4 regions of the Dysgonomonas sp. GY617 genome follow, and region 3 is predicted to be linked to each of the others. Evidence: riboswitches for the same ligand, from Rfam matches in the RefSeq annotation. Region 3 holds a riboswitch; each other region holds the start of a gene.
The links. Region 3 has a riboswitch for cobalamin ahead of IR022_RS00660 (precorrin-2 C(20)-methyltransferase). Riboswitches for the same ligand answer to the same signal wherever they lie in the genome.
Positions count from the first base shown of each region.

Region 1 (8,205 bases), on a different contig from region 3:
CAGTTTTGATTTGTCCTGAGTTAGTTGCAACTGCGATGTCAGCGATAGTAGCATCTTCAGTTTCACCCGAACGGTGAGAAGTTACTGAAGTGTAACCTGCACGGTGAGCCATTTCGATAGCATCTAAAGTTTCAGTAAGAGAACCAATTTGGTTAACTTTGATAAGGATTGAATTAGCACAACCTAGTTCGATACCTTTTCTCAAGAAATCAACGTTAGTTACAAATAAATCGTCTCCAACAAGTTGTACTTTGTCGCCGATTGCATCTGTAAGGTTTTTCCATCCGTCCCAATCGTTTTCGTCCATACCGTCTTCGATAGAATCGATAGGATATTTTTCAGAAAGTTCTTTCAAGAAAGCAGCTTGTTCAGCAGAAGTGCGTTTTGCTGCGTTAGGACCTTCAAATTTAGTATAATCGTAAACTTTAGCAGTTTTGTCGAAGAATTCAGAAGCAGCACAGTCAAGAGCGATAGTTACGTCTTTAGCTGGCTCATATCCTGCAGCTTTGATAGCTTTAAGGATAGATTCAAGAGCATCTTCAGTACCGTTTAATTTAGGAGCGAAACCACCTTCATCACCAACAGCAGTACTAAGACCTCTGCTTTTGAATTCTTTTGCAAGAGCGTGGAAAATTTCAGCACCCATTCTCAAACCTTCTTTGAAAGAAGCAGCACCAACTGGACGAATCATAAACTCTTGGAATGCGATAGGAGCATCAGAGTGAGATCCACCATTGATGATGTTCATCATAGGTACAGGAAGAGTATAAGTATTAGTACCACCAATATAACGGTACAATGGAATATCTAGAGCATTGGCAGCAGCTTTAGCAACAGCTAAAGAAACACCAAGAATAGCGTTAGCACCCAATTTAGATTTAGTAGGAGTTCCGTCAAGAGCAATCATTTTAAGGTCAACACCTCTTTGATCCAAAGCACAGTCTCCGATAAGTGCAGGAGCGATAACGTTGTTTACGTTCTCTACAGCTTTTTGTACACCTTTACCTAAGTATCTTTTTTTGTCTCCATCACGAAGTTCAAGAGCTTCATGCTCTCCTGTAGATGCTCCTGAAGGAACAGCAGCACGTCCAAATGCACCACACTCTAGTGTTACGTCAACTTCGATTGTTGGATTTCCTCTTGAGTCCAAGATTTCACGTCCGAAAATACGTTCGATTCTCATGTTTGTTTATTTTAGTTTGAATAAATAATATGTCTTAATTTTTAATTCTCACGTTTGCGTAACAAAAATACTTTTTTTTTTCGTTTATTGAAATACTTTTGTGGTGTAAAATGTTTTTTAAGGTCTCAGACCTTTTTTTATACTTTGGTAAGCATAAGTGCAACTAACTGTTATACTTAAATAATATTGCATTATGTGTTTGCTATAACTAATAATAACTTTAGTATGATAATGAGAAAAATAGTAGTGTTGATAGTAGTATGTGTCTCGATAGTAGCCTGTAAAGAGATCTCAAAAGCGGAGAATGGAAATGATATTCAGATAGCAGGAGATTCTTTAGCAATAAAAGATAGTATTGCTAGTTCCGATTCCATTGACAATATAGATTGGATAGATGAAGAGCTTTATCCTAAAAGTAAGGATTTACCTCTATCGGTATTATCTACAGGAGTTTTTCATGGAGATGAAACGTCTCCCGAAATGATAAATAAAGGATGGTTTGGTGTTTTTCAGGATAGAGGACGATATTATATTGCACCTACCACTCTTAGTATTCAAAAAGCGTTTGACGTTGTTTTGGATGAAACGGTAGATGAACACAACTCCTCGAATTGGACAGGGTGGGAAGTTAAGACTTCTCATATTGACACGTCTTTGGTTTTGATAAGTAGTTCGCCTCGTCTATCATCTCATGAAATAAAAACAATACCATTAGACAAAGATTTTATTGACCTGAGTGAGAAAAAAACATTTACATATAATGGTTCATCTTATACACTATATTCAACAGGCGATTTAAAACCTGCTGAGTACAATAAAGATGAAATGATTATAAGTAATTATAAACTATATCTCAAGGGATACAAAGAAGGAAAAGAAATAAATCAATTGTTGGCATCTACCCCTACTTTTGATGATACTATGTTTAGAGTATTCTTAATAGGTGATATTGATAATGATGGATTTCCAGATTTAGTATTAAACACAAGCTATCATTATAACCTTTATAGACCAACGGTTTATCTATCATCATTTGCCGATAAAGATCAATTGGTAAAAGTGGTAGGTTTGCACTCAAGTGTGGGATGCTAAAATAAAAAGAGATCGAAAAAAGATATAGATAAAATAAATCGCTTATATTTGCTTCACAGTTTTGGTGTTATTCAGTCACTTTTGCTGAAAGAATAATGAAAAGGGAATCCCGTGAAAATCGAGAACAGACCCGCTGCTGTAAACTTCATAAAGAGTCTCTAAATAACACTCTATACCACTGTTCCTTAATGCGAATGGGAAGGATGTTTAGGGATGAAGTAAGTCAGAAGACCTGCCAAAATATATAAATTCGGATGCTTTCGGGAAACAAGGCAATGAATCTTAACCATAGAAGTTTACAATTAGTAAATATTCGGTCGGTTTTTTTACATATTGTTATTTTATAGATAAGAAGAGAACTATGTTTTTTCTTTTTTATAACTTGTGGCGCTAATTTTAGATAATAAAAGGCAAAATTATAATTACATATTCTGAAAGTATGTAATTGTTGAGTGCGTAATTGTTTGATAACGAATTGTCTGGTTGTAGTTTTCAATTGTGCAGGTATCTGCTGAAATGATAAGTGAATCTTAGACTTTATATTATTGTAGCAAAAGAAGATTAAAGATATTATAGTAATAAAATGAGAAAAATTTACGAACAGTTTGTAGCCCGCGAAAATCTGCTAAATAAGCAGTACGATGAGGCGTACTATAAAAAACAACATCAAAGAGGGAAGTTAACCGCCCGCGAACGTATTCTATTATTGTTTGATGAGGGTACTTTCGAAGAAACAGATGCTTATACGCCACCGGCAACAGCATCTTTTGGGAAAACCGTAGAAGCTTTCGGAGACGGTGTAGTTACAGGATTTGGGTCCGTAAACGGACGTTTGGTATACGCTTTTTCTCAGGATTTTAGTGTGCTTGGAGGTTCTTTAGGTACAGTTCATGCAGCTAAAATCGTAAAAATACAGGATATGGCTCTTAAGACGGGAGCTCCTGTTGTTGGGCTTATCGATTCGGGTGGTGCCCGTATTCAGGAAGGTGTAAGTAGTTTGAATGGCTATGCCGATATTTTTAAACGGAATGTAATGTCGTCGGGGGTAATTCCTCAGATTTCGGTAATAATGGGACCTGCTGCAGGTGGTGCAGTATATTCACCAGCTCTTACCGATTTTATATTTATGACTGCCGATACAAGCTATATGTTTGTAACAGGTCCAAATGTAGTGAAAGAGGTTCTGAATGAAACTGTATCGACCGAAGATTTGGGTGGAGCATCTGTTCACGGAACTAAATCGGGTGTTGCCGACTTTGTATATAATGATGATGAGAATACAATTTTAGGAGTAAAGAAGCTATTGTCTTACTTACCTTCTAATAATATGGAAAATCCTCCCTTGGTAAAATCGGAAGATCCGATAAGTAGGGTAGAGGAGAGTTTGAGGAATATTGTACCCGATGATCCCGATAAACCTTATGATGTAAAAGATATCGTAAGACTAATCGTAGATAAAGGTGATTTCTTGGAAGTTGCCGAAAACCATGCAGCAAATATATTTACAGCATTTGCACGTCTGGATGGTCAAGTGGTAGGTATTGTAGCCAATCAACCTAAAGTCATGGCCGGAACGTTAGATATTGACTCGTCTATAAAAGCGGCGCGCTTTATTAATATTTGCGATTCATTTAATATACCTATTATAACATTGGAGGATGTTCCCGGATTTTTACCCGGAACAGATCAGGAGCATGATGGTATTATTCGCCATGGAGCGAAACTATTGTATGCATATACTTATGCAACAGTGCCTAAGATTACCGTAATTTTGCGTAAAGCCTATGGAGGTGCATACATTGTAATGAATAGTAAAGGTATAGGTGGCGATTTTAGTTTTGCATGGCCTACTGCCGAAATTGCAGTTATGGGACCCGATGGAGCAATTGCTATCCTTTACAGAAAAGAATTAAAGGAATCAGAAAATCCGGTAGTACTTAAAAAGGAGCTGACTCAGAAATATAGAGAAGAGGTTACCAATCCTTATATTGCTGACGAAAAAGGATTTGTTGATGAGGTTATTGATCCCGCTCTGACTCGTCACAAAATAATCAGGTCTTTAAAAACACTGGAAAGAAAAACTGAGTATAAGCCTAAGCGTAAACATGGTAATATGCCTCTTTAATTTGGATAAGAATCAAGATGAAACAAAAGAATAAAATAAAATCAATATTAATAGCCAATCGTGGTGAGATAGCTATTCGTATAGCTAAGACCACTAAAATAATGGGTATTACTTCGGTGGGTATTCGTACCCTTAAAGAACCGAATGCACTATATTTATGGTCAGTCGATAAAGTAATAGATTTCCCAGATATTGATAATGGCGGTATTCCCGAATTTCTCGATATAGAATCATTGGTGTTATTAGCCAAGAGAAATAATATAGATGCCATTCATCCCGGATATGGTTATCTGTCTGAAAATGCACAATTTGCAACACGCTGTACCGAAGAAGGTATTATATTTATAGGTCCTTCGCCACGTGTTATTCAGAACATGGGTGATAAGGTAATTGCCAAAGAAATAGCTGCGAAGAATAATGTTCCCATGTTGGGAGGTAGTAATGGAAGCGTTGATACACTTGAGGATGCTTTGGATGTTGCCGAAAAGATTGGATTTCCACTTATTATAAAAGCTTCTGCCGGAGGTGGTGGACGTGGTATGCGTGTGGTGTACAAGAAATCGGAAATGAAACAAATGTATTTCTCTGCGTCATCTGAGGCTCAGAATGCATTTAACAATCCATCAGTATTTATCGAACGCTTTTTGGAAAACCCCAAGCATATCGAATTTCAAATAGTGGGTGATTCGCACGGAAATGTAATTCATTTAGGAGAGCGTGAATGTTCTGTACAGCGCAAACATCAAAAATTATTAGAGGAAGCTCCATCACCAGCTCTTTCTGAAGAACTTCGTGAAAAAATGGCCACAGCTGCTGTCTCTTTAGCAAAAGGTGCAGGATATGTAAGTTTAGGTACAGTTGAGTTTCTGCTTGATAAACAAGGTAATTTCTTCTTTATGGAAATGAATACTCGTGTACAAGTAGAGCATCCTGTGACGGAAATGATAACAGGTCTTGACCTTATCGAATTACAAATTTGTATTGCCAGAGGTGAAAAACTTCCAATTGCTCAAAGTGATGTGAAGTTGAATGGTTGGGCTATTGAGTGTCGTATAAATGCAGAGGACGTTCAATCAGGATTTTCTCCATGTACGGGAATCATTAAAGGATTGAGAACTCCCGAAGGCGAAGGCGTGAGAGTTGATAAAGGAGTTGTTACAGGTTCCGAAATTACTCCCTATTTTGATTCTATGGTTGCTAAATTGATTGTTCATGCAAAAGACCGCCCAACGGTTATTGAAAATACATTGAAGGCGTTGAATGATTTTCATATCAAGGGAATTAAAACAACCATTCCATTTTGCAAAGCTGTTCTGCATAATGAAGTTTTTAAAGGAGGAAGTTTCGATACTTCATTCATTGAAAAAGATATGGATTCTCTGGTTCATCACGAAAAAGATGAGGCTCTATTTGGTGCTCTATTAGCGATAACCAATCATCGTATAGAAAACGAGCCAATCAAAGAAGAGAAGCAATCGTTAGATGCATGGTCTTTGAGAAACAGAATTAATAATATGTAATCTGGAATGATAATGAACAAGCAAAATACAACTCAAAAACAATTAGTTGCTCTCGATTTAGATAATTCTAAAGAGTATGAGTTTCTTATTGGAGACAATGATACATACACAATTGAGGATAAAGAGCTGAATGCTCATTTGGAAGAAACTCCTGATGGTTTTACTTTTATGAATGTCAATGGAGTGAGTTATCCCGTAGAAATAGTTGCTCAGAAGCAGAATGAATATGAGATTCTGATTAATGGTATCAGCTATTGTTTTTCGGTAGAAACACCATTCTCTTTGCAGAGAAGAAAAATTCTGAGTTCGCAGGCTAATGAATCTAGTACTATATTGCTAAAAGCTCCAATGCCCGGTAAAATATTGGATGTATTGGTGAAAACAGGTGATACTGTAAAAGCGGGAGATACATTAGTGATCTTAGAAGCAATGAAGATGCAGAATGCAATCTTAGCAAGTACCAAAGCCATTGTAAAGAAAGTAGTGGTAAAAGTAGGTGATACTACTAGCAAAAGCGATCTACTTATAGAATTGGAAAAGGATAATTGAGAAGTTATATACTTTGATATAATAGAAAGAAAGAGCGTGAATGTTGGTTCACGCTCTTTCTTTCTATTATATATTGATGTAATAAATTACTAATACTACTCCCATTCAGGAAACTGGCTGGTGTTTAAATCTAATTTAGAGATTTGCTGCATATCTGAGGCATCAAGTTCGAAGTCAAAGATATTTATATTTTCCATCATATGTTCTTTACTTGATGTTCTGGGAATGGCTACTATACCTCTTTGTATAAGCCATCTCAATGTAACTTGTGCAATGCTCTTGTTGTGCTTTTTGCCAATGGCTGCCAATGTCTGATTACTGAAAAGATCATTGCGTCCTTGAGCGAAAGGAGACCATGCTTCCATTTGTATGCCTAATTTTTCCATCGCTGCTTGTGCTTCGTGTTGCTGAAAAAATACATTGGTTTCTATTTGATTGACCGCAGGTTTAATTTTAGCATACGTAAGCAAATCTTCTAGTTGGTCAGGCTCAAAATTACTTACCCCGATGGCTTTGATTTTACCTGCCTCATACAGCTCTTCCATAGCTTTCCAAGTACCTTTTACATCTCCCCTTGGTCGGTGGATTAGATAGAGGTCTATATAATCTAAGCCTAATTTATTCAGAGATTCCTCAAAAGCCTTTTTGGTACTTTCGTAGCCCATGTCGCTAACCCAAACCTTTGTTGTAACAAAAAGTTCTTCTCTTTTGATTCCACTCTTTTTGATTCCCTTTCCTACGGCTTCTTCGTTTCCATATATTTTACCAGTATCCAGAAGACGGTAGCCAACAGAAATAGCTTCTGCAACACATCTTTCACCAATGGAATCTGTAAGGTATAAAGTCCCAAAGCCAAGAATTGGCATTGAAACCCCATTGTTAAGAGTTTGCTTTGGTACGGATTGACCAATCTGAGAGTAAATACTAATAGACAAAAAACAGAGTATACAGAGTGCTAAATATTTCTTCATACACTTTCAATATTAGTTTATGTAACAATTATAGTCTTAATCTGTAAGGTTGCGAGAAAGTTTGGATAGTATCTTATTGAGAAAACGATTGTAATAAGATGTGCAAATTAGACGTAAATAGTTTTACAGCAATTCCCATAAGGATAATACCGAAAAATTTACGCATTACATATACACCACCTACTCCAAGAAGCCGTTTTACAAATTTCAGATTTTTGAGAACCAAGAATACGATTATCATATTAAGAAGAAGTCCGATAATAATATTGCTGACTTGAAATTCGGCTCGCATTGATAATAATGCTGTAAATGTTCCTGGACCTGCAATCAGAGGAAATACGATAGGAACTAAGGTGGTAGACCCCGGAGGAGCATCGTTTCTGAAAACTTCTATTCCGAAAATCATTTCCACAGATATAATAAAGATAACTAATGCACCTGCAATAGCAAACGAAGAAACATCGACATTAAATAAATGTAATATCAGTTCCCCAACAAAAAGAAAAGCAGTCATTATGACAAACGAATATATGGCTGCCTGTTTAGGGTTTACATCTTCCCCCTTTTGTTGAAAGTTGAGGAAAATAGGAACTGACCCTAAGACGTCAATCAGTGCAAATAATACAACAAAGACACTTAGTATCTGAGTGAAACTTATACCCATGGTAATTCAATTTAAATACAAAAATATATCATAATAATCATCTTATTTTATCTTTTAAGGATAAAGCACTGGGAGTTTATTTAGTTTCTATTAGAATTATT
Region 1 is NZ_JADCLR010000029.1:527,779-535,983, forward strand. It holds gene eno (phosphopyruvate hydratase) at 1-1,183, opposite strand, end outside; gene IR022_RS18050 (hypothetical protein) at 1,415-2,275, shown strand; cobalamin riboswitch at 2,321-2,530, shown strand; gene IR022_RS18055 (acyl-CoA carboxylase subunit beta) at 2,859-4,400, shown strand; gene IR022_RS18060 (acetyl/propionyl/methylcrotonyl-CoA carboxylase subunit alpha) at 4,418-5,920, shown strand; gene IR022_RS20280 (biotin/lipoyl-containing protein) at 5,933-6,469, shown strand; gene IR022_RS18070 (aldo/keto reductase) at 6,565-7,440, opposite strand; gene IR022_RS18075 (MarC family protein) at 7,514-8,110, opposite strand; gene IR022_RS18080 (hypothetical protein) at 8,181-8,205, opposite strand, start outside.
Region 1: it holds a riboswitch for cobalamin, as region 3 does, so the genes downstream of both, IR022_RS18055 (acyl-CoA carboxylase subunit beta) here and IR022_RS00660 (precorrin-2 C(20)-methyltransferase) in region 3, are expected to answer to the same signal.

Region 2 (8,205 bases), 660 kb from region 3:
AAAGCACTGGGTGGTCTGACATTGTTAGATACGTTACAAAGTCATACAGGGATGCCGAAAGTGATAGATCATATTGAGGGATTACAGAATAAATCGGTACTGTCATATATGTGTATGATGGAGGCAATACATGCCAAATCGTATTCAACTATTTTTTCGACAGTAGCTACCGCTGCCGAGATTGATGCTATCTTCGAATGGGCTTCTAGTAACGAGCAATTACAGCTGAAAGCAAAAACGATAGATTCAAATTACCGTAAACTGGATAAGGCGAATGTCTCAACCGAAGATATTTATATGGCTCTGGCTTCGTCTGTAATGCTTGAAACTTTTCTTTTTTACAGTGGCTTCTTTTTACCTCTTTGGCTTGCCGGACAGGGACAGATGGTTGCAAGCTGCGATATTATAAAAAAGATTGTGGCAGATGAGTCTATACACGGTGTTTTTGTAGGTCTTTTAGCTCAGGAGTTTTTTGCTGCCTTTAGCGAGAAACAAAAAGCTAAAGTGAAAGAAAATTTGTTTGAATTGATGGATAAGTTATATGAAAACGAATTGAAATATACAGACCATGTATATGGTGATGTTGGGCTTACAGGAGATGTAAAGGAGTATATCCGTTATAATGGGAATAAGGCTTTGATGAATCTGGGCTTCGAACCACGTTTCGAAGTAGGAGAGGTCAATCCGATTGTTCTTAATGGATTGAATGTTGAAACGACTCAGCATGATTTTTTCTCAAAGAAATCGACTAACTACGAAAAAACACTGGAGGTTGTCCATTTACATGACGACGACTTTGCAATGGATGAAGAGTTAAGTATAATAGTGTAAAAGGAAAAGGTTTTTTCGAATTTATATGAATAAAAATGTTTGCTTTAGATTAAAAAAAGAGGGAATACAATTGTATTCCCTCTTTTTTAGGGCTTGCTTTATTATTAGTTATATTGATGACCTTGGTCTAAATTAAGATAAATATCATTACTCCAATTTAGATAGCTTCATCTGTAAAAAAGATCTCTTGATTACTTTTACAATCCTAAATGCTCATTCCAAGATTCAGCGTTTTTAACTGCTTCTTTCATGTGATTCACCCAGATAGTACGTATATCTTTATGATCTGCTAAACCTATAACATTAAAATTATTAGACCCAGTAAGAGTTCCGTTTGTACTAATAATAAAGCCCATCTTTTCGAGTTTCAGTTTCCAACTATATTGAGCCTCATGATCATTTTCATTGGGGTCTACTTTATCAACCGTTTGTCCATCTTCCAAATCTCCAAGCAGATCGTTTTGGGCATGATCACCAGCAATTGACATAAGTGGAGAAAGGCTAATTGTAATATCTTTAGGTTGCTTGCCTTTTCTTTGAGCAAAGCTTGTTACTTCTTCTCTTATGTGAGAAAACATTTTGTCACCCCAATCTACTGTTCCAACAAATATGTTTTTTTCGCCACTTAATTTTTGCAATGCCACTTCAAGTTTATCATACATTGCATTTGCCTGATTATATTCTTTATCGGGGTTGCCATGTCCCATAAGCGCAACTAGTTCTCCTTTATCTAAACGAGGCTTGTAATAGTTATAAAGAACTTTTGATACAGCTTCTACGTCTTCATCGGCTTCAAGCAGACACGAACTTTTAGCAACTCTAATATCAGGAAATGGAACCATAAAGTTCTTCTTCACGTCAGTATTCATCAAACTTAGATACTCTTCTCCTGGTATAATGTGTAACGATTGTACATAAACTGTTTTATAGCCTGCAGCACCAATAGCTGTTAACCAAAGATCGGGTTGTGCAAAAGCTTTACCCAACTGTGCATAAACACGCGATACGATTGTACGTGATGTAAACGAGAGATAAATATCCGTGTTAGGATAAGCAGCTTTATAATCGGCTATAATTTTTTCGTAAGTAGCTTGTGGTTGTTCATATGTACTACCGAATGAACAGAGTAATAAAGCTGTGTCGTGATTTTTAGCGATTTGAACTGGGTTTCTGTCATCTTTCTTGTTGTCATCATCATCAGAACATGAAGTGAATATGCCTATTGACAGAAATAAAGTCAAGGCAAACAAGTTTTTTAGAATTGTTTTCATAATAGAATAATTTAATAAGTATTATTTATTTTGATTTTGGAATTTTATAGTAACTGAAGTATAATAGTTTCTACCCGGAGAGGTTGTTGCTCTGTTATGACCAAAAGGAGTACGGTCTACATAGTTAAAGATATTATCTACTCCCAGATTAATGTCGAGATTCCATTTTTTCTTGTTTAGTACAGAATGAGAAGTATTTATACGCCACAATTGAAAACCTTTCGTATTTCCATCGGAAGTGTAATACCGTTTAGATTGATATCGCCCATTTAAACTTACTCCCAATTTGTATTTCTGCCACGAGTGAGACCAAGATGAGCGGAATGCGATATTATGACGAGATGTGGCATTCATATATACATATTTCATATAATCGTCAGATGTTTCATCATCAGTTCGTTGAGCTTTTGCATCTAAATAACTGTATCCGCCACCAATTTTTATGTTCATTGGTAAATCGGCATCAAAAGTAACATCAACCCCATAGGTACGTGCTTTCGCTAAATTAACATACTGCATGGTTTCTTCTACCAACTGCATTTTATCTTCAACTGAAGTTGGAATTGTTTGAAGGGAGATCATGTCTCGAATACTATTGTGAAAGCCTGTTATGCTTGCTTTAAATTTAGGTAAGTGGTATTCAATGCTTGTAGCATAGTAATTCGATTTTTGAGGTTTTAGATCCCTATTACCATAATAAGCCTTATACTTACTCATAATTGTAGCATAATATTGGTAGTATAACTCTTTTATAGTCGGAGCTTTAAAGCCATTGGAATAGGTGGCACGCAGATTGAAGTCTCCTAATTTATACATTGCCGAAATTTTGGGCGTTAGGGTCTGTCCAAAATCTTTATTATAATCTAGTCTTAAACCTGCTGTTATGTTGAACTGATCTGTTATATTCCATTCATCTTGCACGTAAGGAGATAAAGCGTAAGTAGAAGACCTATCTCCCTGCAATCTACGAGGCGACACTAGCTCGTCCCACATATACTCTAAACCTGCACTTAGCGTATTCTTTTTACCTAAATAAAAGACACCTTTTGAGTTGCTTAACCATCGGCGTTGAGATGTTTGAAGAATACGGTCATCGGGATAGTAAACGATCCTATTTCCGTTTTCATCAAAATAGTCGGTATATTCACGGTTTGTATAATCATAGTAATAGTCATAACGATCATAAGATAAATCGAATGAAAGAAAATTCTTTCCTGTAAGATTGTATTTTGCTCCTGTTGCGTAGGTCTGATTACGATAATAAAAATCATTTAATCTCCATAATGGAATCCCTGTCGGGCGATAAGTCCATTTTTCATGAAATGAGGCATCTGCTGTTAAGATTAAGTTTTTATTTACTTGATAAGATAAATTCTGTGACAGCGTATAGTTAGTCGATCTGTTTACTGTCTTGGTAACACTGTTATTGTATAATGTATTTCGATGCCATTCTTGGGTAGTATTTCTCCATCCGTCTGTATGATTAAAGATGAATGAGCTTGTTGAATTCCATTTACCATGGTTGAAACTAAAGCTGTTTCCTTGGTCTATATCCCCGTATTCTCCAATTCGGGTTGTATTGGATGCACTGAATTTATCTTTGTTTTTCTTTGATATGAAATTGATAACACCTCCAATTGCATCCGAACCATATAGAGAAGATACTGCACCTTTTACAATTTCAATTCGATCAATATTATGCATATTGATTCGGCTTAAATCGTTCTGACCACCAACGTCGCCATTTATCCGTTTACCGTCGATAAGAATTAGGATGTAATCGTTTTTCAATCCGTTTAATTGAAGGTTACTTCCCATGTCGTTCCGATTGAAAGTGAGAGAAGAAGATAATCCACCTAATACATCTTCTATGTCCCGACCCGCATACTCTTTTAATGCAGCACCCTTAATCACTTCAGTCTGCACAGGGGCATCCTTAAGATAGTGCTCAGTTCCTGTTCCTGTAACTACTATCTCATTCATTGAGGTGGGTTTGCTCTTCAAGGTCAAATTGACAAGAACTGAAGTATCTTTGATTGTTATAGTGCTTTCTGCAGGATTATAGCCAATGTAAGATGCAATTAGAGTGTAAGTATTGGGCGATAGATGGTTGATTGCATAATTACCGTCTTTATCAGTAGATACACTGATGTTGGTATTATGGAGATGGATGGTTGCACCAATGAGTGCTTCCTTATTCGAAAAGTCAGTGATAGACCCTTTGATCGAGAATTTTTGTGCATACAGCAAGTGACAACTTATTAAGAGCGTCACTAGGGTTAATAATGTACGATGGCTCATATTTTGTTTTATTTTAGTCAAATAAAATAAAACATCGAGTTTCCTTTACGCAGCTTATTACTGCTAAATAAAATAGTGATAAATACCTTTTTGCGAGTATCATACACAGCTTTCTATTCCTGGAAGCTTGGTGTTTATTATGATCTAGCAGGTCTTCTGGCTATCCTCTGGTCAAAAACCTTCCCATATCTATCCGATACAGTGGTTATAGAAATTTTGACCAACATAATGAGGAATTACAGCTGCAGGTACAGCCCCGGATTTTCACCGGGTTCCCTTTCATTAAAGTATAAGAAATACTTCAATTACTAAATCAGCGTCAAAGGTATAAAATATATTTATATAAGATAATAATTATTTATTTGATAATTTGTAGGTCGTATTATTTCTAATTGTTACTAATTATAGTAATCTTATTTAAGGGGATAGTAGATTCTCTGAAAATGACATTAGGCTTAAAATAATATCAAGGTATGCGATTTATCTCTTTTTCTTATCTGTTTTAGTACTTATATCTGTATTCGGAGGGTGTCATATTTGTATGTTTTTTGAAGAACCGACAAAAGAGTGATGGCTCAGTAAAGTGCAATGCATCGGTGATCTCCGTGATTGACAAATTTGAAGTCTTTAATATTGATTTTGCTTGTGCTATGATAGCTTCATTTATCCAGCTAAGAATAGATCTTCCTGTATGTTTACGTATCATGGTTGTGAGATATTTGGTCGTTAAATGCATTTCGCTTGCATAGAAAGAAACGCTTCTTTGTTCTTTGTGATATTTATATAATAAATCAAAAAATTGAAGGGTTAGTTCTTTACCTCTTGTATGTTTATTGTTTTGCTCTGGATTGTCATTGTATAGATCTTTTATATCAGTAAGAAGAGCAAGTAATAGATATTTAAGTATATCTAATTTGCTTTTACTATGTTCTCTGTAATAATGCATCGAAATATTATTATGGTGTTTTCTAAATATATCAAAGTGACTATCACTTAATTTTATACATGGCATTTGACGTATTTCCTGAAAAAGAACAAAGTCATTGGATAAAGAATCTCTGGAGACTAAGTCTAAAGAGAAGAAGATAGTATCTATATGCAAGTCATCTGAAACGGTTATAGGTTCCATCATGGAGTGGGGTAATACCACCATCAAAGTACCGGGTTTTAGTTCTCTTTTTTGGAAATTTATCTTCAATTCTGCACTACCTTCCACACAAATTGCACAAATGAATCCACTAACAGAATGTGGATAATTTGTCAATCCCTTCCTTACTGAATCATCTGTCTTATTTACAACTATCCCCTCTATATCAAGTAGACCTATTTCTTTTGATACATAAGATATGTCATAGTTTTCTATCTCAGTTATACCTTCCATTTGACTATGTAAATTTACTGTAAAGAAGATGTTTATATTTCAATAAAACAAACCTATTGAACATTTATTGTTCTTTTCGGATAATATTCACCGAGACAATAACCCATTACTTTGCAGTAGTTCTTTTTCAAATAAGAGTATAAACTAAAAATATTGAAGTATGAAAACAAAAATGACAATTCCAGCACCTTTATCATTCAGAGAACGCGATCGTCGTTGGGAGATAGCACGCACAATAATGAGAAATAATGAGCTAGATACACTTATTATTTACGGAGATAGAGAATCTGCTGCACCCGCACCATTTTGTATCGATCATTATTTTACAAATGATAGACTAGGTTCTGTAGTGATTTTTCACAAAGAGGCAAAGCCGGTTGTTATAACTTTTGCTCCTATGATGGTTGCCGACCATATGCAGGCATCTATGCGTGGAGATCAACAATGGATTGAGCCCGAACAAATATATGTTGGAAAGACAGGTGCAAACATTGGAAATATGCTCAAGGAAATAGGTTTACCTGATAGACCAAAGATTGGAATCATTGGACTAGAGCCATATCCTCCATTTTATTTCGATGGAGCATTGCCTCACCGTACATGGAAGGGTATAATGGAGGCATTTCCTAATGCTGAAATTAAGCCAGTTTATATGGATTTTTTCAAACTAGCTGCCCCGAAAAGTGAGGAAGAATTGGCTTTGGTTAGATATGCTGCACATATTGGTGAAGCAATGAGTGAAGCTATGCGCATAACAGTGAGACCTGGGGTAAGTGAAGCTGAAGTAGCGGCAGCTATAACCTCTACTTGTATTTCGATGGGAGGATTTACAGCCGAAATTTTAATGGGGTCGGGTCCTGAATATATTGCTTGGGGACCTCCTGCTTGGCAATATCGCTCTCAAGCTCCACGAATAATACAAGAAGGAGATATTGTTTTGTCAGAGATATTTGCATTGTACGGTATGTATGAGACTCAACATCAAGCAGCAGTGGCAGTCGGAAATATACATCCAGACTTGGAACGTGCGGCTCTGGTAGCTCGCGAGTGTTATGAAAGAGGAGTTGACGTTCTGAAAGCTGGAGTAACTTTTGGCGAAGTTGTTGATGCAATGGAAAAACCCCTTTTGGATGCAAAAGGATGGCATGTACACCCCTTGATACACAGTATAAATCCTTATGGTCCAATTGGATTCGGAACCGCACCAGGTATAGAGATACTACCTCAAGCTAGTAGATATGGTAATGTGGGTAGGTTGCCAAACCCCGGTAGAGATTTGGTATTACAGGCAGGAATGTGCTTTGCTTTTGAACCAAACTGTGCTTTTGGAAACCATTTAGCCAATATTGGTGGAACTGTAATAGTGGGCGAAAATGGAGGAATTGAACTAAATAGCAATTCAACACACTTGATGAGAGCCGAATATTAATCGTCAGAAATAACAAAAGCTATTGATGTGAATCAGTAGCTTTTGTTGTCTATAATTATTTTTGTAGCAATGATTTAATTACTTCTACATTGTTTCGTAACAACATAAGTATTCATTTGTTACAGATAAAAAATAATAAAGCTATGACAAATAATTTTCAATCAGAATTAAAATCCGACCTTCAACTGTTTCTGAACGAGCAGAAAGAAAGGTTTCCACAAAAAGATATACTTAAGATAGACCTACATTGCCACGACTATAACAGTGATGTACCTGATGAACTTATGGGACGTATATTGAATGTTCCCGAAACATGGTTGCCAACCGACAGATTGTTGCAGGAGTTACAGACCAATGGATGTAATGCTTTCACAATTACTAACCACAATAATGCACGCTCTTGCTACGCTTTGCAGGATAAAGGATTTGATATTCTGACGGGGTGTGAATTTAGTTGCTTGGTTCCAGACTACAATATAGGGATACATGTATTGGCATACGGTTTTACTCCCGAACAAGAAGTAAAGTTGAATAAGCTTCGCCGCAATGTGTACCTTTTTCAAGAGTATGCCCTAAAGCATAATATACCAACTATCTGGGCACATCCCCTTTATCATTATGCTGTAAAAAAGATGCCTCCTATGGAATTTTTCGATAAGATGGGACTGATCTTTGAACGGTTTGAGGTTCTCAACGGGCAGCGTGATACTTGGCAGAACCTGTTGGTAAGAGAATGGATAACAGCACTTACTCCTGAGAAAATAGATGGTTTTTCAAAAGAGTTTGGAATTGATCCTAAAATGTATTGCTCTGATCCATATAAAAAATCTTTCTCAGCAGGGTCTGACAGCCATATGGGAATTTTTGCAGGACTAACAGGTACATATTTATATATTCCCAATCTCGAAGAAAGATTAAAATCTGAATCGAAATCATCTTTAGCACTTGAGGCTATACGAAAAGGAGATATGGCTCCGTATGGCTCGCATCAG
Region 2 is NZ_JADCLR010000001.1:845,636-853,840, forward strand. It holds gene nrdF (class 1b ribonucleoside-diphosphate reductase subunit beta) at 1-831, shown strand, start outside; gene IR022_RS03555 (sirohydrochlorin cobaltochelatase) at 1,029-2,102, opposite strand; gene IR022_RS03560 (TonB-dependent receptor) at 2,124-4,403, opposite strand; cobalamin riboswitch at 4,532-4,731, opposite strand; gene IR022_RS03565 (helix-turn-helix domain-containing protein) at 4,906-5,784, opposite strand; gene IR022_RS03570 (M24 family metallopeptidase) at 5,945-7,213, shown strand; gene IR022_RS03575 (glycosyltransferase) at 7,357-8,205, shown strand, end outside.
Region 2: it holds a riboswitch for cobalamin, as region 3 does, so the genes downstream of both, IR022_RS03560 (TonB-dependent receptor) here and IR022_RS00660 (precorrin-2 C(20)-methyltransferase) in region 3, are expected to answer to the same signal.

Region 3 (8,205 bases):
TTCTCTGATTGATATATTCTAATCTCTTTGTTATCAATGTTGTAAATCTCTATATAATCTTCCGAGTCTATATTTCGGGTAGCCAATATGCCGTTGCGAAGCAAAGCTTTACGAACCATAGAGTACATTTGTCCATGCCCTGTCAATTTAATTTGTTTGGTATAAGTGTTTTCGATTCGAAACAATCCCGTTTCCTCATCAAATATAATTCCCTTTCGGGCAAAAAAAGAGGTGAGATGTCCGTTTAGCGAAAGATCTTCGGGAGTGCCGATATTGATGCCCGAATGTTTGTCAATCAGCCATATTTTATCAGCTATCTGAAGAGCCAATTCTAAATCGTGAGTCGATAAAAATATCGTTTTATTCGTTTCTCTAGATAAGCGATGAAGTAATTGCATAATTTCCACTTTACTCGGAAAATCGAGAAATGCAGTAGGTTCGTCTAAAAATATAATGGGTGTTTCCTGTGCCAAAGCTTTTGCAATCATTACTTTTTGACGTTCGCCATCGCTTAATGTATGCACCATTCGGGAGGCTAGGTTTTCGATTTTCACCATTGATATAGACTTGTCAACGATTGCTCTATCCTCATCACTGAGTGTTCCCCAAAAACCTGTATAAGGGCTTCGACCTAAGCCTATCAGTTCTCGTGCCGACATGTTTTTGATATCGCATTTTTCGGTAAGAACTACACCTATCAATGTAGAGAGTTGTTTCTCCGAATATGTTTCTATTTCTTTTCCCTCGATGTTTATTTTCCCTTCCAGTTTGGGCTGAAAGGCGGATAATGTGCGCAGCAAAGTCGATTTTCCGATACCATTAGCACCTAATAAACAGGTCAGTTCACCACTGAATATATCTGCATTAATATCCGATGCAACTACCTTTCGGTTATTCTTGGTGAGGTAACCGATGGATAGATTTTTTAATTCTATGGTTTTTTGTTTAGAGTTTGCCATCAATAAATTATTTATTTCCCATTTGCAGGAGCGAATTGCATTCGCCCGTTAAACATTACATTTGGCGAATGAAGGTCGTTTCTGTTAGGTAATTTCATTCCTTCTTTTTCCGAATAATACCGAAATCACAATAGGAGCTCCGATTAATGCCGTTACCGAATTGATGGGTAATGCACCCTCCATTCCCGGCATACGGGCAATCAGATTACAAAATAGCGATAATGAAGCTCCCGCCAAGGTTACGGCAGGCATAAGTACACGGTGATCGGATGTCTGAAATATGGTTCTGCACAAATGAGGGACAGCCAATCCTAAGAATACAATAGGACCACAATAGGCGGTTATGATTGCCGTAAGTACACATGAACAGGTAATGACGTACAATCGTGACCGCTTGATATTCAACCCTAAGTTACGAGCATAGCTTTCGCCCAATAACATGAGGTTTAGTGTTTTGATCAACAGGAAAGACAGAGGTATAAGCACAAGCATAATGCCTGCAAATGTATAAACCTGATCGCCTGACACTTTCGAGAAACTGCCCAATCCCCAGATAACATATGCCCGCACATCCTCATCGTTGCTAAAAAACTTAAGCACACCTATGATGGCATTGGCAATATACCCTATCATCACACCGATAATAAGGAGAATTACATTACCCCTAATACGTTGCGATATGGCTATGATAATCCCCATCACAGCAAACGCTCCTACAATGGCAGCAAATGAGATAGCCACTTCACCAAAGAATCCTACTTTGCTGAGGGCAACACCACCCAGACTTCCCGAAAGCAGTATCATAAGGGCAACACCGAGGCTTGCCCCCGAACTTATTCCCAATTCGGAAGGTCCAGCCAATGGATTTCTGAAAACAGTTTGCATTTGCAATCCGCTGATAGCTAATCCTGCTCCTGCAAATAAGGCGGTTATGGTTTGTGGAAAGCGTGATTTCCAGACAATGTTTTGCCAGATAATAGATTCCTCTCCCGTATTCCAGATAATATTCCAAATGGAGCGCAAGGGGATTGATATAGTTCCTAAAATGAGATTCAAGAAAAAGAATGCCACGATAGAAACAAATATGATTGCAAATGATGTAAAATGCTTTTTGCTCATTTCAATAGTTCGTAATACACAGGTTTGTGATCGGGTAGCAATTCGGGATGAAAAGCCTTTATCAGATCAGCCAAAACAACTTCGGGTTCAACAGGCGCTTTTTCGTAGAAAGGCTTTTGACGAAGATTACAGCACACTACTTTTTTCTCTTTAAAAGCTTTAAAATCGGCATAGCGAGCATCACTCTGTTTCATGGCTTGGTATGAATAATCGCCATCGTGACTCACCAGCATACGCCAGAAATCGGCATCAGCACCTTTAGAATATACCGATTCGAAATCCATATTGATACCACCCGTTTCGTTGTTGTCTTTCAAGAAATATTCTGCTCCTGCATCACGGAATTGTTGTGCCAGAAAACTCTTTCCTCCTACTACATACCAATTGCCTGAACGCATTTCGCCACTCAATACAATAGGTTTTTTATCAGCCTTTGAAGCCAAAGTAATCAGATCCTGATATTTCTTTTCTATTTCAGCGAATTGTAGGTTTGCCTGTTGTTCAATGCCTAAAAGCATAGCAGTAAACTTAATCCATTCTGCTTGTCCCAAAGCTGTAGTTTCTTTGTAGCCTAAGAAAGTAACCAGAGGAATGTTCAAATCTTTTATAGATTCATAACCTCCACGTTTAAATGGTGATACGAATATAACGTCAGGATTGAGTGCCATAACCACCTCGTTGTCAAAATTACCTTCGATACCTATTTGACTGGCTTGTCCGCTTTTGATACGGTCTTTCATCTGTTGGTTGAAAAGGTAATGCGTGCTGGTCATTCCCACCACCTTGTCTATAGCATCCAACTTGATAAAGTTCGAAAGTTGCAGAGTAGTCATACAAACCACTTTCTGAATAGGAACTTCTATAACGATGTAATCTTTAGGTATGCCCTCGTGACTTTGCCCCCGATTGACAAGTGCATAACGATATACCGTTTCGTTTTCGTGTTGAGGGTCTTGAATATCAACCAACCTGTAATTATCGTGATACGAGACATTGAAACCTTGTGCGTATTTAACTTCAATACGAACTGAATCGAATGAGTTGACAGTTGATGAAGCGATTTTATTTTCAGTCTGTTGATTGTTTTTACAGCTAAAGAAAAAAGTGCAAGTAAATAGTACTAAATAAATAATTATTGAGTTTTTCATTTTATTGATGTATTATCATTAAGGAAAAATAAGGGAATTTCCGGACGATTATTTCTTGAATATCGTTAGTATAATATTCCTTATCCTTAACACCCACATTCTCGAAATAATGAAATGTTGCCGTTGGAATCTTTGAAATACATTCCTTTACAGCTTCCTGACATTGTGACACTTTCATAATAACGACGACCTTACCCGATTCTATTTTTCCGATAAGATCGTTTGCCGATATAATCCCCGGAATCACATTCAGCTCTTCCTCCTGTTTCACAATGTGAATGCCTGCCAAAGCACCACTTGCAATAAATGCAGGAATGCCTGCAATATGTTCTACAGGAATATTCTGATTGGTAAGCGTATCGAATATATAATGAATAGACGAGTAAAAACCTGCATCGCCTTCGGCTACAATGGCTACCTTCAATCCTTTAAGGTATTGTTGCTCTGCCTCCTTCGATACTCGGTTGTATGCCTCAATCGCCAGAGATCGATCTTTACTCATTGGAACATGAAACGGAATTGCTTTCTTACTGTCAATCTCCAATTCAACCATAATATCTAATGCTCTCGAAGACAGGGCGCTTTCTTTAACAATGGTTGCAGGATAGAAAATACAATCGGCAGCCTCTAAAGTCTTTAACCCTTTGAGGGTGATCAAGTCGGCTTCGCCCGGTCCTAACGATACAAATGCAATTGGATACATTTCTCTTGAATTCTTTTTATTCAATTAAACAATACTCAGAATTAAGAGGATACGAAACATAGAGCCGCAATATGCCAAGCATATCTTGAATATGAATGTTCTTAAGCCTTAACCTCGAGCTTTAAACTATATACATATTTGGCAGGTCTTCTGACTTACTCCATCTTTGGAACTCCTTCCCGTTTCTCAGTAGAAACAGTGGATCAGTATTATCCAAAGATTGTTTGGCGGAGCTTACAGCAGCGGGTCTGTTCAGGATTTACACCTGATTCCCTTTTCAGCACTTTTCCGTAGATATGGAATTGTGCCACCAAAACGTGTGCAAAAATATGGAATTAAAAGGGAATTATTCTGAAATTCAAAGAAAAAATGACTTGTATTCTTACTATTCGGAATCTATTGATGAGCTAAACATTTCGCTTTCTCTTTTTCCAGAATGATATCTACCGTGCGTTGAGCTAAAGATGAGATAGAAACCTCATCGAAACCCCTTACACCCGAACAAACTGTATCATTAAGTGGAGCTGTCCATTTCAGCGGAATTTGAGAAGCTCCGCTAATCAGCCCGATGATAGAACCAACAGTGGCAGCATTACAATCGGTATCGAAAGCCGGCATTATGGCTAAAGACAAAGACTTTTTAAAATCCTTATTTCCATAGAGTAAGGCAAAGCATACAATCATAGCATTGGGTATGGTATGACACCAATGATGAATTTGTTTTTCATCAAACGAAGTATGAATATGGGCAATAACCTGTTCCTCGTCCCACCCGTTATTTTTAGCAGATACAATTATGTTCACATACTCTGTTAAACGACAGGTTGCAGGAATTTGAGATAATCCGCAATTGATTATAAACTCAATATCGTCCGATGTCATGGCTGCTGCTATCATAGCTGAAACAAACATCTCGCCATATATACCATTCTTTACGTGAGATACAGATGCATCTCTGAATGCCATTTCTGCTGCCATTTCAATATCACCGCCATTTATGTAGCCCCAGAAATCACCTCTGATTTGCGCCCCAATCCATTCCCTGTAAGGGTTTCGATAGACTGCCGATAATGGTGGAAACTTATACAAAGACAGATTGCGATAAGCTATCCGTTCAGCCGTATAGGTATGAAGCAAAGGTATATTCAAAAGCAAGCTTTCTGCAACATCATCCGAATTGAAATCCCATCCATAAGTTTCAAGAATATGCAGTGAAGCAATCGTATAATTTATATCGTCATCTTCGGGCATTCGAGTAATATTATTGATCCAATTTATTGTGATTGGCTTATTTCCAAACAAATAATATTGGTCTGCAATACTGTGCTTTTCTTTGATGCTATCCTTTATATTCGATGAAATGTAATCTGTTAAGGGATAATTGTTTGTGTCTTTTAGGAGTTCTCTGATCTGTGCAAGTTTCCATCCTTCAATTGGCTGACCCAATAAGCAACCTGTACATCTACCTAACCACGCTCCATAGATTTTATCGAATAATTTGTCAGGTGAAATTTTGGTGTTACTATTTTCGTATGCAAAAACTGGACGAAGAGCTTTTATCTCCTTTAAAGTAGATGGCTCTTTGTAAGGAAAAGATTCATCTATTGGTAAATTGTACATCTCATCGAGTAAATTTCCTGCAAATTCCTCTTTCTGTAAGTCACAAGTATCTGACTGCATGATCTCATCTATGCGTTGCTGATAATTCAGTATATTCTTGCCCTCTTCTTTTGATTGCAAGTATTCGATAGGTAATACTCGCAGATGATCCATTATCAGACTTTTTCTTAGCATGGCAGTATATCGTGTTGTATTATTATATGGCAAATTTAAGCTAAAATGTTTGTCTGGTTACGTCTGCCTCTCATCTTTTATGGTTGCGTCAATTTCACTCTCTCTAAAAGTATATCTATCGAAAATAAAAACTACATTTGAAAAAATGAATCTATTAAAATAATAACATGAAAAGAATACTTTTTATACTAGCTATATGCTTGATAAGCGTAGGCTTATCTGCACAGCAGAATCTCGATTTTTCGAAAAAAGTAGAGATTGTCTCTCCTGAGATTAATTCTGATAATAGTGTTACCTTTAGATTGCTGGCACCTAGTGCTCAGTCGGTAAAACTGCAAGGCGATTGGATGCCATCGGAGGGATGGACTCCTAAATTACAAGATTTAAAGAAAGATGAAAATGGACTTTGGTCTTTTACAACATCCACTTTACCATCAGATTTGTATAGCTATACCTTTATTGTAGATGGTTTGAAAGTGCTTGATCCTAATAATGTATATCAAATAAGGGATGTGGCTACAGTAATGAATATTTTTTTGATTGAAGGCGGTTTAGGTGACCTTTATAAAGTGCAGGACGTACCTCATGGAACGGTTGCCCGTCGTTGGTACGATTCACCTAAGTTAGACAGCCCCCGTCGTATAACTATATATACACCTGCCGGATATGAGGCTAGCAAAGATAAATATCCCGTATTATATCTCCTGCACGGTATGGGAGGCGATGAAGAGGCTTGGATCGCTTTGGGACGTGCTTCGCAAATATTAGATAATCTTATTGCTCAAGGCAAGGCAAAACCAATGATTGTAGTTCTGACCAACGGGCATACAAGCAACACCGCTGCTCCCGGAGAATCAAGTAAAGGTTTTTATAAACCCGATATGAGAGCGCCCGATATATTCAGTGGCGACATGGAAGCTAATTTTGGAGATGTAATTAAGTTTGTAGAGAATAATTACAGAGTGAAGGCTGATAAACAAGATAGAGCGATTGCAGGTCTTTCTATGGGAGGATTCCACTCGTTGTATATCTCGGCTAATTATCCCAATACATTCGACTATGTAGGGTTGTTTTCACCAGCTATTCTACCTCCTGCAAATGCAGCTTCGCCTATGTATACAGATTTGGATACTAAATTGAAAAAACAACAAGAAAATGGCTATAGTCTTTATTGGATAGCTATTGGTAAAACAGACTTTTTGTTTCAGAATGTGGTAGATTACAGATCGAAATTGGATAGTATGAAGTTTAAGTACCAATATCGTGAAAGCGAAGGCGGACATACTTGGGCAAACTGGAGGCTATATTTATCGGAGTTTACACCTATGCTATTTCAAAAATAGTGTAAGGTATTTTCTTGATTCGTAGCTGGTTATTTGTTGTTGTACTAGTTTGCATCTTCTTAATTTTAACTTTATAAATCTTAAAAAAGATCATATTGTACAACTATTTGAGCGATTTTATGTTTATAGTATGTAGTTTGATATTAACAGCAACGAAGAGGTCTTTTTCTTAATTTTATCTAGAGTTGAAGCCAGATAGAGCGTCATTAATTTGAATTTTTATGTTTTTCTGTTAAAAAAAGCAAAACGTGATATTTTTGACAATCCTTTTCATAACTTTGTTGTTATATAAGTGTAGACTTATAGCCGTGTAGCGCTGTGAATATCTACTAAATAATAAGAAAGAGTTCTTTTACAACTTTAATTATATCCATAAAAACAATCTATTCATCGATTAGATATTGGTTTTTGTAGAAAAATTTATTCTGAGGAAATAATTTGTTGTAACTTTATGCTTAATGAATCAAATTTTATATAACTTTGTGCCACAAATCAGAATTATATAAAAGAAAAAATATTTTCAACTAAGAAGTGATATAAATCCTTTTTAGGTTAGTGTTAGTTAGTGTGTTTGTAGGAAGCCCGTGTCGCGAGACAAGGGCTTTTTCGTTTTCAGATCTTTCTGTTCATAATTTTATTATATAATTGGTTGTTATTTGGTAAATTACAAAATATTCATTACTTTGTAATTAAATATTCTAAGCTAACCATATCATATAAATAATGACTACCAAATTAAATGTACAGTGGAGTACATACGTAAAATGTATAACTTTTTTAGTTGCTATTATCATAGTAGCCGTAGAAGCAGGTATAGTTTACAAACTATTACATTCTTTTGATTGGCTTCTTTTGATGGTGGGAATCTTTTTTCTGTTGATTTTTATCTATAATGTATTTGAATCTCCTCTTTCGATAGAAGTGACCGATTCTCAAATTGTATTGAATAAAATAACCACTCAGATAAAGATTGATTTTGATGAAATTGAGACCATAAGAATATACAAGCGTGGCACTTTTGATATAAGGTTGTTTGGAAGTGGTGGCTTTTGTGGATTTATTGGTCATTTCTCGAGTAAAGAAATAGGGAAATACAGAGCCTATGTAGGTAACTATGATCAGGCTTTTTTGATAAAAAC
Region 3 is NZ_JADCLR010000001.1:185,408-193,612, forward strand. It holds gene IR022_RS00645 (ABC transporter ATP-binding protein) at 1-959, opposite strand, end outside; gene IR022_RS00650 (iron ABC transporter permease) at 1,044-2,078, opposite strand; gene IR022_RS00655 (ABC transporter substrate-binding protein) at 2,075-3,226, opposite strand; gene IR022_RS00660 (precorrin-2 C(20)-methyltransferase) at 3,228-3,929, opposite strand; cobalamin riboswitch at 4,052-4,259, opposite strand; gene IR022_RS00665 (ADP-ribosylglycohydrolase family protein) at 4,326-5,702, opposite strand; gene IR022_RS00670 (esterase) at 5,891-7,066, shown strand; gene IR022_RS00675 (PH domain-containing protein) at 7,790-8,205, shown strand, end outside.

Region 4 (8,205 bases), on a different contig from region 3:
TCCGGCTGCAATTCCTGAAATTGTAACCATGAGCGCCTGCTCTAATTCATCTGGGTGTACTTCATTGCTTCTAACTCGTTGCAATAATTCAACTTGAAGAAGGTTCAACGGTACTGTGTAAATATTTCTCATAGCAATATTGCTTGCTATAAGAGGTAAATTTTCCATCAGAGATTTATCATGAGCAATGTTTAAGATCGTATTAGTATCTTTTGCTAATTGCTCGCGTAATTCGGTACCTAAGTATTGTATGTTTTTATCTACTAATCGCTGATCGTAGTAGGCTGCAATACGACTATCGGCTTTTGCATATACCATTTCAAGCATACTTATACGAGTATTAAAGAAAGGCCAATCCTGATACATTGTTTCCAATATATTCATTTTGCCTTCATCAATAATCTGTTGTAAGGCTTGTCCTGCTCCTAACCATGCAGGAAGCATAAGTCTGTTTTGTGACCAACCGAAAATCCAAGGTATAGCACGTAGGCTTTCTACGCCACCTGTCGATTTACGTTTAGCAGGACGTGAACCTAATGGAAGTTTTGCCAATTCAGCTTCGGGTGTTGCTTGATAGAAATAGGGAATGAAATTATCATTGTTTCTAACAAGGTCTTGATATATTTTGCATGAAATATTAGATAGTTCATCCATCGTTTGTCTCCACTCTTCTTTTGGTGCAGGTGGAGGTAATATATTTGCTTCTAATATTGCATCTATATACAGTGACAATGTTGTGATGGCTAAATCAGGTAAACCTAGTTTGAAACGGATCATTTCGCCTTGTTCAGTAACGCGAAGTCCTCCTTTTAGAGAACCTGGAGGTTGAGAGAATAAGGCTACTTTAGCAGGACCTCCCCCTCTACCGATTGTTCCGCCTCTACCATGAAACAAAGTAAGTGTTACTCCGGCATCATTACAGGTTTTAAGTAAAGCTTCTTGTGCGCTGTATTGTGCCCATCCTGCTGCTAATGCTCCAGCATCCTTGGCTGAATCGGAATATCCGATCATTACCATTTGCTTATTTCCGATAATACCTCTGTACCAGCCAATGTTTAGCAATTGTTGCATAACATCAGAGGCATTGTTAAGGTCATTAAGAGTTTCGAATAATGGAGCTACCGGCAATGTGTAGGGACAACCTGTGTCTTTAAGTAACAAATGTACAGCCAAAACATCGGAAGGAGTACGAGCCATTGAGATAACATAGACGGGGATTACCCCTTGAGGAGTCTCTGCAATTACTCTAAATGTATCTATTACTTCTTTAGTTTCTGCACTAGGCTGCCATTGTTGGGGTATTAGCGGTCTTTTTGAAGAAAGTTCTTTTATTAAAAACGTTTGCTTCTCTGTTTCAGACCAAGCTGCATAGTCTCCCAAACCTAAGTAAAGAGTTAATTCGGATAATGCTTCGGTATGTCTGGTACTTTCTTGACGTATATCTATTTTTACTAATGTAACTCCAAAACATTTTATACGACGAAGTGTATCCAAAAGTTTGTCATCAGCAATACTTTCCATGCCGCAGGCAATAAGAGAGTCGTAGCATTTGATGAGTGGTTCCCATAATTGCTCGTTATGGAAAATAATATCATCAGTTATTGTTGTATGCTTTCCTTCGATCGTTTCATCAAGAAAGATAATTGTTTTCTTGAGTTTTGATCGTAGTTTCTTCATTAAAGCTCTGTATGGTTCTTGTACTTCGGCATCGCCCAGATAGTCTCTGAATTCAACAGTACAATTAAACATTGACAATTCTTTAACCAGTACTTCTATATCTTTTAAGAATAGGGTAGCTGCACGTTTACGGCTTTGAAGTAATACATCTTTTGTGACTACTGCTGTAACATTAGGATTACCATCGCGGTCGCCACCCATCCAGGATGTAAAATGTATGGGACGAGCATCAACTGGAATTTTATATCCGATAGAGGCTTCCAACTGTTTATTGAATTCTTTCAGGAAAGAGGGGACGGCAGACCAAAGGCTGCTTTCGATAACATCATAACCCCATTTAGCTTCTTCGTTAGGCGTTGGTCTGTCTTTTCTTATTTCAGCAGTAAACCAATACTGAATAATAAGTTGTTTTAGACGACTCATTATATGTTCTTGCTTGTAGCTTACAATATCATCGTGGTCTAATTGCTGAAGACAATCGCTTACTTCGTTAAGATTGTTAATCAAAGAACGGCGATTTATTTCAGTTGGATGAGCAGTAAGAACCAAGTCTATTGATATTTCATCAATTGCTTTTCTTATCTCTTCATCATTTGCACCTTTACCTTTTAAGGTCTCATAAATACGAGCAAAGTTGACAGGATTTTCTTTTCCCATTGCATGTTGCGATATGGTATCGTATTGCTCTGCAGTATTTGTAAGGTTTAAAAACTGATTAAATGCTTGTGCTACAGGTAAAAAATCTTTATCAGGCAGATTTTGAAGAGTTTCTACCAACTTATCATGTGCTTGCTTATCACCATTGTGTGAAGCTTTGGATAATTGGCGAATTGTTTCAACGCGTTCATAGGTGCCTTCACCCAATGCTCCCTTGATGGTTTCACCAAGTAATTTTCCGAGCATTGCTATGTTGTCGTTCATCAAAGAATTTGATTGACTCATAGTTTCTTGTTTTTATGTTATTTATTCAATATATCTCCTTTGTAGAAAGAAATTAATCAAAATACAAAGGAGATATTGTTAATAAGGCTTAGTATACTTTATAGTAAACCACAACCTTTAGTCATTTATAAGACTGAACAATTCTTCTGCCGCTAAACGGGGTCCTTCTTTTGTTCTGCCCTCTATAGCCAGAGATGTATGGATCTCTCCGATCTTAACACCGTTTTCGTTCATTTTACTAAAGTACTGACGTACCAACTTCTCGGCAAGCTCTCTTTCTTGAACAGGTCCGAATGGATTTGCAAAATAAGATTTTACTAAGCCTACTTCTGTTGTTGTACCTTTAGCCTTTCTAGCTCCATCCTCAAATACTTGAATAGCCTGATCAAGGTTATCCATGAATTTAATTTTCTGATCGGTTTCAGTATAATTGTTGGCATAAAGCATATAATCTACTTTATATCCTTTAGAAATAACTTCGTAGGTTGAAACAGGAATAGTTACACGAGCATTCACCTTATCGGGATTGGTATATATTCCTCGGTCTAATTGTTGGTAAGCATACGAAGGATCTAAGTCATCTACACGAACAAATGCTCCTATTTCAGTACCATACCCTTTAACCGAACCATCAGCTTCTATGTTCAAATAACCCATATCATCGAAAATGATACGCATGTGTCTGATATATTTTTCATTCAGGTTACGGAATGCTTCCAAACTCTCAGATTTTCCTGCACCACTATCACCCATGATGATAATGTTTGATTCTTTTCCGTTTTTCAGTGCAATGTTTACCATCGCTCCATGTATTGGTAAACGACCCAACTCCATTTGTTTCACATTGTGAAGAGTTAGGAGCATTTTTTTCATATAGCCAAAATAGTCGATATCGTCGCAATAGTTTGCATATCCAATAAGAATGTCATTTTGTTTGTCTTTATAATAGAACGTACGTTTTTCTTCATGCCCATCAGCATAACCGAATACGTAGATCATATCGGGCTTTTTACCAATATAGCTGCTTGGTGTTGCCAATTCGAATAGATTAGACAAACCTAAGCCATGATCGATAAAGTCTTTGTGGAAATAAACGAAAGTAAGCATATTACCTACCCAAGCAGGGAATACAAACCATTCGTCATCATTCAAAGAAATGTTTGCTATGGGGTTCGAAGAATGTTCGTGGAATATTCCGTCACGAGTATTTCTTTTAGTATATGTAATCAATGGAGGTTGAAATATCACAGTGCTTATAAATGGTACTGCTGATAGTCCCTTGTATTCGATTGGGCAATTCCATGATACTTCGTCATTAAGAATAAGTCCAGCATTAGCACCTGCAATTAACTGGCGATATACTCTGTGTTGAAATCCCATAACGGTCTCTTCGATGCGGCGATAAGTCGCAAGAATTAGATCGTTGAATTGAGAGTTTGCCTGAGTAAATCTAACATCTTGCAAACCTTCTCCAAGGCTTGAGTTGCGAACAACCGAAATACGGTCTAAGCGTCTCCAATATGAATATAATAGTTCGATAAGTTCAATGAAAAGGTCTTTGTCAGCAAAGCAAACCGAATATCTGTTGTCTACTCTTACTATTTCGTTCTCGTCACAAACTGTAAGGAACTTGAATACTTGTACAAGTGATTGAGCAAATTCGTCATCGTTATTATTAAAGTACTTGATATAATAGTCATATATAATGACATTGTCTTTCTTTAATACTTGAATAAATGAGTCGATTACTTTCTTGAAACCATAACTATTCAAAAGTTTCTGACGGTTATCACAATATTTCAGCGAGAAGTTAATCATCGCTTTTCCTCGACTGATTGTAAATTCGTTTAGCATTGTTTATTCGGTTTTGTTTATAATTTTAGTTATTAGAATCTATTTTGATAATCCTGTTTTGATATTTCCTTCAACAAAAATCTAATTTCAAATTTAATCATTTTACTTGTATTAGAAGAATTGATAAAAGACTTATTTTGGTTTACTTACTGATTGCTTTATTCTTTGCCTTTTCTTCGTGTGATTTTACAAATTGATCATTTAGATCTTTAAGACAATCAAAGCATAAACAGTTTCCATAAGTTGTCTTAATGTATTGTCTGACACCCTCTGCTAGGTTGATTCTTGAACAATTACACAATTCAATTTTATCTACTCTACAGGTAAAGTTTATTGAACAGCAAGGGCATATTTTATCCATCCTTTGTATTTAATGTTTCTACAAGTTTTTCTCTATGGTCAGATTATTTGAAAGATCTGATCATGTCTTTGTTGATAGCTTTTTTCTAAAGCATCTTTGTCTTTTTTAGTTTCTATCATTGTTGTAATGATATGTCGCATCAACTCTATTTCCCGAGAGTTTCTTGCTCGTGTTTTTTGGCAGGTCTTCTGACTTACTTCATTTCTAAACATCCTTCCCATCTTTTTAGTCAGCATTTATCAGGTCTCAGTTATCAACAAGTTTGTTGTTTACTGTTTTTGCTTACTATTCGGACAGTGGCTAGAGTATTGTTTAGAAACTCTTAATGAAGCTTACAGCAGCGGGTCTGTTCCAGATTTACACCGGATTCCCTTTTCATTACTCTATCTGCGATTGTGATAGAATAACACCAAAATCAGTGTAAAGATAATAAAATGTATGATTGATGCTACACTCAGAAACAAAAAAATCTTCCCTTAATGAAGGAAAGATTTTTTGTTCCAAGAATGTGCCTATAGGAGAAGGAGAGTCCTATATTAAATTGAGATATTATGGATTGTGTTTTCCTGGCACTTTTTTTAGACTTACTGTTAGTAATTGATATTCGTTATATGTATGTGTATGAAAAACCTCGTTCTTAAGTGCAAAGAACGGCATAAAGACTTGATAGGGGTATAACCAAAATCTCTTTTTTTTCTTAGAATTGATCCTTTTTTTCCTATTCTCTGTCAATAGAGAACGCCCATACCTACAATCGTAGATATGGGCGTTGGTCTGTTATGAGATTTATTCTTAGAATTTTAGGCTTATACCTCCAAGAGCATTAATGCCTTGATTGGTATAACCGTATTGTCTTTCGTATTTTTGATTCATTACGTTGTTTGCTCTTACAAAGAATGATAACCAATCTAATATATTATAAGTTCCTTTAATATTCAGTTCGTTAATGTTATCCATTTTGGAAGAAGCTTCGTTTACATACATTTTGCGTCCACCTTCGAATATATAATTAACTGATAGTGTAAGATTATCAATGAATGAAAAATCTGCATTAAAGTCGAAAGTTAAAGATGGTAATCCCCAAGCTTCTTTCTTTTCAGGTGCATTATCTGTTAAAGTATATTTGCTGAGGTTGTAAAAATGTGTAGTTGCTTTCAACGAAAGATCGGTATAAGGGATTAACTTAGTTTTTAATGCTCCACCGAAATGACCTTCGCCCAGATTAGCATACAACATATCTGAAACATTACCCCATGATGCAGCATCGTATGGTACAAATAAATGATCGTCTTTAGTATATTTATATCCTCCGAAGATATCAAATTCAAGACCGCTTACGATTCCCGATCTAACTCCAATCTGAGCATCATATAATGTTTGAGAAATAAATACACGAGATATAGGATTTATATATCTATTCTCTCGATTTATTTCTACAAAGTTATTGTCGTTAATACCACCACCTACATTAAAGTACAATAAACTCTTCTCGTTGAAGTTCCAAGATGTTTTGATGGAGGGAGCAGCTACAAATTTGTTCTCTATATCTGAAGCCCAATTAATATTGACCCCGAGTGATAGTTTGAAGTCTCCGCCATCAATACTATAATATGGTCTGGCTTTGAATATAGTCAGATTATGAAACGGATCTGTGTCTAACAAAGGCAAAAAGTCGATATTGCTAAACGATTGAAAGAAAACACCTCCTTCAACTCCTGCTTTATGATCTGTTTGAACTGGTGCTGCAATATTGACCATCGCATCGAATATGCTTCCTGATACACCATCATAGTTTGTATCATAGCCATATTTAGATGTGAAGTTGTTGTATTTTACATTTGCAGAATAATACATTGCATCGCTATGTTCAGTTGATGTAATTCCTGTTTCAGCCTCAATAACATTTACTCCTTGGTTATGCTTCATAAGTCCTTCATGAAAAGAAGCATTTTCGCCTAATATATTACTAAATACATATGGATTACCATAGTAATTAAAAGTATTGTTGAAAAATGAGCCATTCAAGTGCCATGTTAATGATTCAAATTTGTGGCTATACTTAGCTTTTATTAGGTTCTCCATGTTTTTGGCTTTCGCTTCATCCAGATAAGAACTCGGGTTTAGGTATTTAATCTTACCATCGGTAGAATTGTGAGTCGCAAAAAGATCGAATTGATCGTTCTCTGAATCTACAATTCTATATCCGGCTGCACCATCTAAGTTAGAGTACATCCCAGCTCCGAATAGAAAATATCCTCTGTGTTTGCTAAAAGGAATGTCTGTTTTTATATCTCCCGAACCAGTATCTCCGATGGGATGAGAGGTGATACTGGTATTAGGAATACTATTTTCAAATTTTATATCATATTGCTTTTTTGTTGGCTCATGAAGAGCTGGTAGCGTATTGATTTTTGAAGCATCCTGTATTGTAGGAGTGTACTCTCTTTCGAGAGAAACCTGACGGTTTAGGGTTGTATCTTTAGCGGCGGTTTGAGCTGCAATGTTTACTGATGCAACGCTTAGTCCCAATGTGCTAATAAATAAAGTTTTATATAATGTATTCATTATCTTTTAATTTAAGTATAGTAAATATTTTACTGCTTTATAGTTGTATTTTATACTCGCATAAAGCAATGCAAAGGTCTACGCCTTATTTATTTAATTGAGTTAAACGATCATTTATCATTGTAGCAATATCCGCTTCGTTTCCGGTATAATTAGCCTTCAAGCTTTCAAGGTATTGCTTCGCTTGGAATTTATCTCCTTTTGCAAGATAGGTATCCGACAATACAATGATAGATTGTGCCATCCAGTAAGCGTGAGGTGTTCCTTGTTTCATCAATGCAAGAACTTGTTGCTCAGCTTTATCATAGTTGCCATTTTTTAGGTATGTTTTAGCTAGAAGATATTGAGCTTCGGCTCCATATATACTACGAGTATCGCTTGCGGCTTTTTGAAGATCGTCCATAGCCTTATTGGTTTCTCCTGTATTGAGATATGCTTTAGCTCTGTAAAGGCGTGCTTCACTTACTACTTCGGGTGATGTTTTTCCTTGAGATAATAAAGCTGTTGCAACAGTAATTACTTCTACATCTTTATTCAGGCTGTTGGCTACTTTAAGCATGCCCAACTGAGCTGTACTCTTATCATCGGCACTGGTGGCTGTGCGCATCATTTCTTTATACGCATTGTATGCCGCTTGATTGTTTCCTTTGCTTAATTGTATTTCTCCAACAAGAGCAAGTGCTTTATTCAGATTTTTAGAATTGCCCGAATTGATGGTGTTGTTGAATGCCTGAAGTGCAGTGTCGTAATCCTTCTTGTTGTAGGCTATTGCTCCAATATAATAATGTGCATCTCCTGCAAACTGA
Region 4 is NZ_JADCLR010000014.1:5,887-14,091, reverse strand. It holds gene ppc (phosphoenolpyruvate carboxylase) at 1-2,619, opposite strand, end outside; gene IR022_RS08765 (phosphoenolpyruvate carboxykinase) at 2,737-4,473, opposite strand; gene IR022_RS08760 (cysteine-rich CWC family protein) at 4,616-4,834, opposite strand; cobalamin riboswitch at 4,995-5,263, opposite strand; gene IR022_RS08755 (hypothetical protein) at 5,627-7,399, opposite strand; gene IR022_RS08750 (tetratricopeptide repeat protein) at 7,485-8,205, opposite strand, start outside.
Region 4: it holds a riboswitch for cobalamin, as region 3 does, so the genes downstream of both, IR022_RS08760 (cysteine-rich CWC family protein) here and IR022_RS00660 (precorrin-2 C(20)-methyltransferase) in region 3, are expected to answer to the same signal.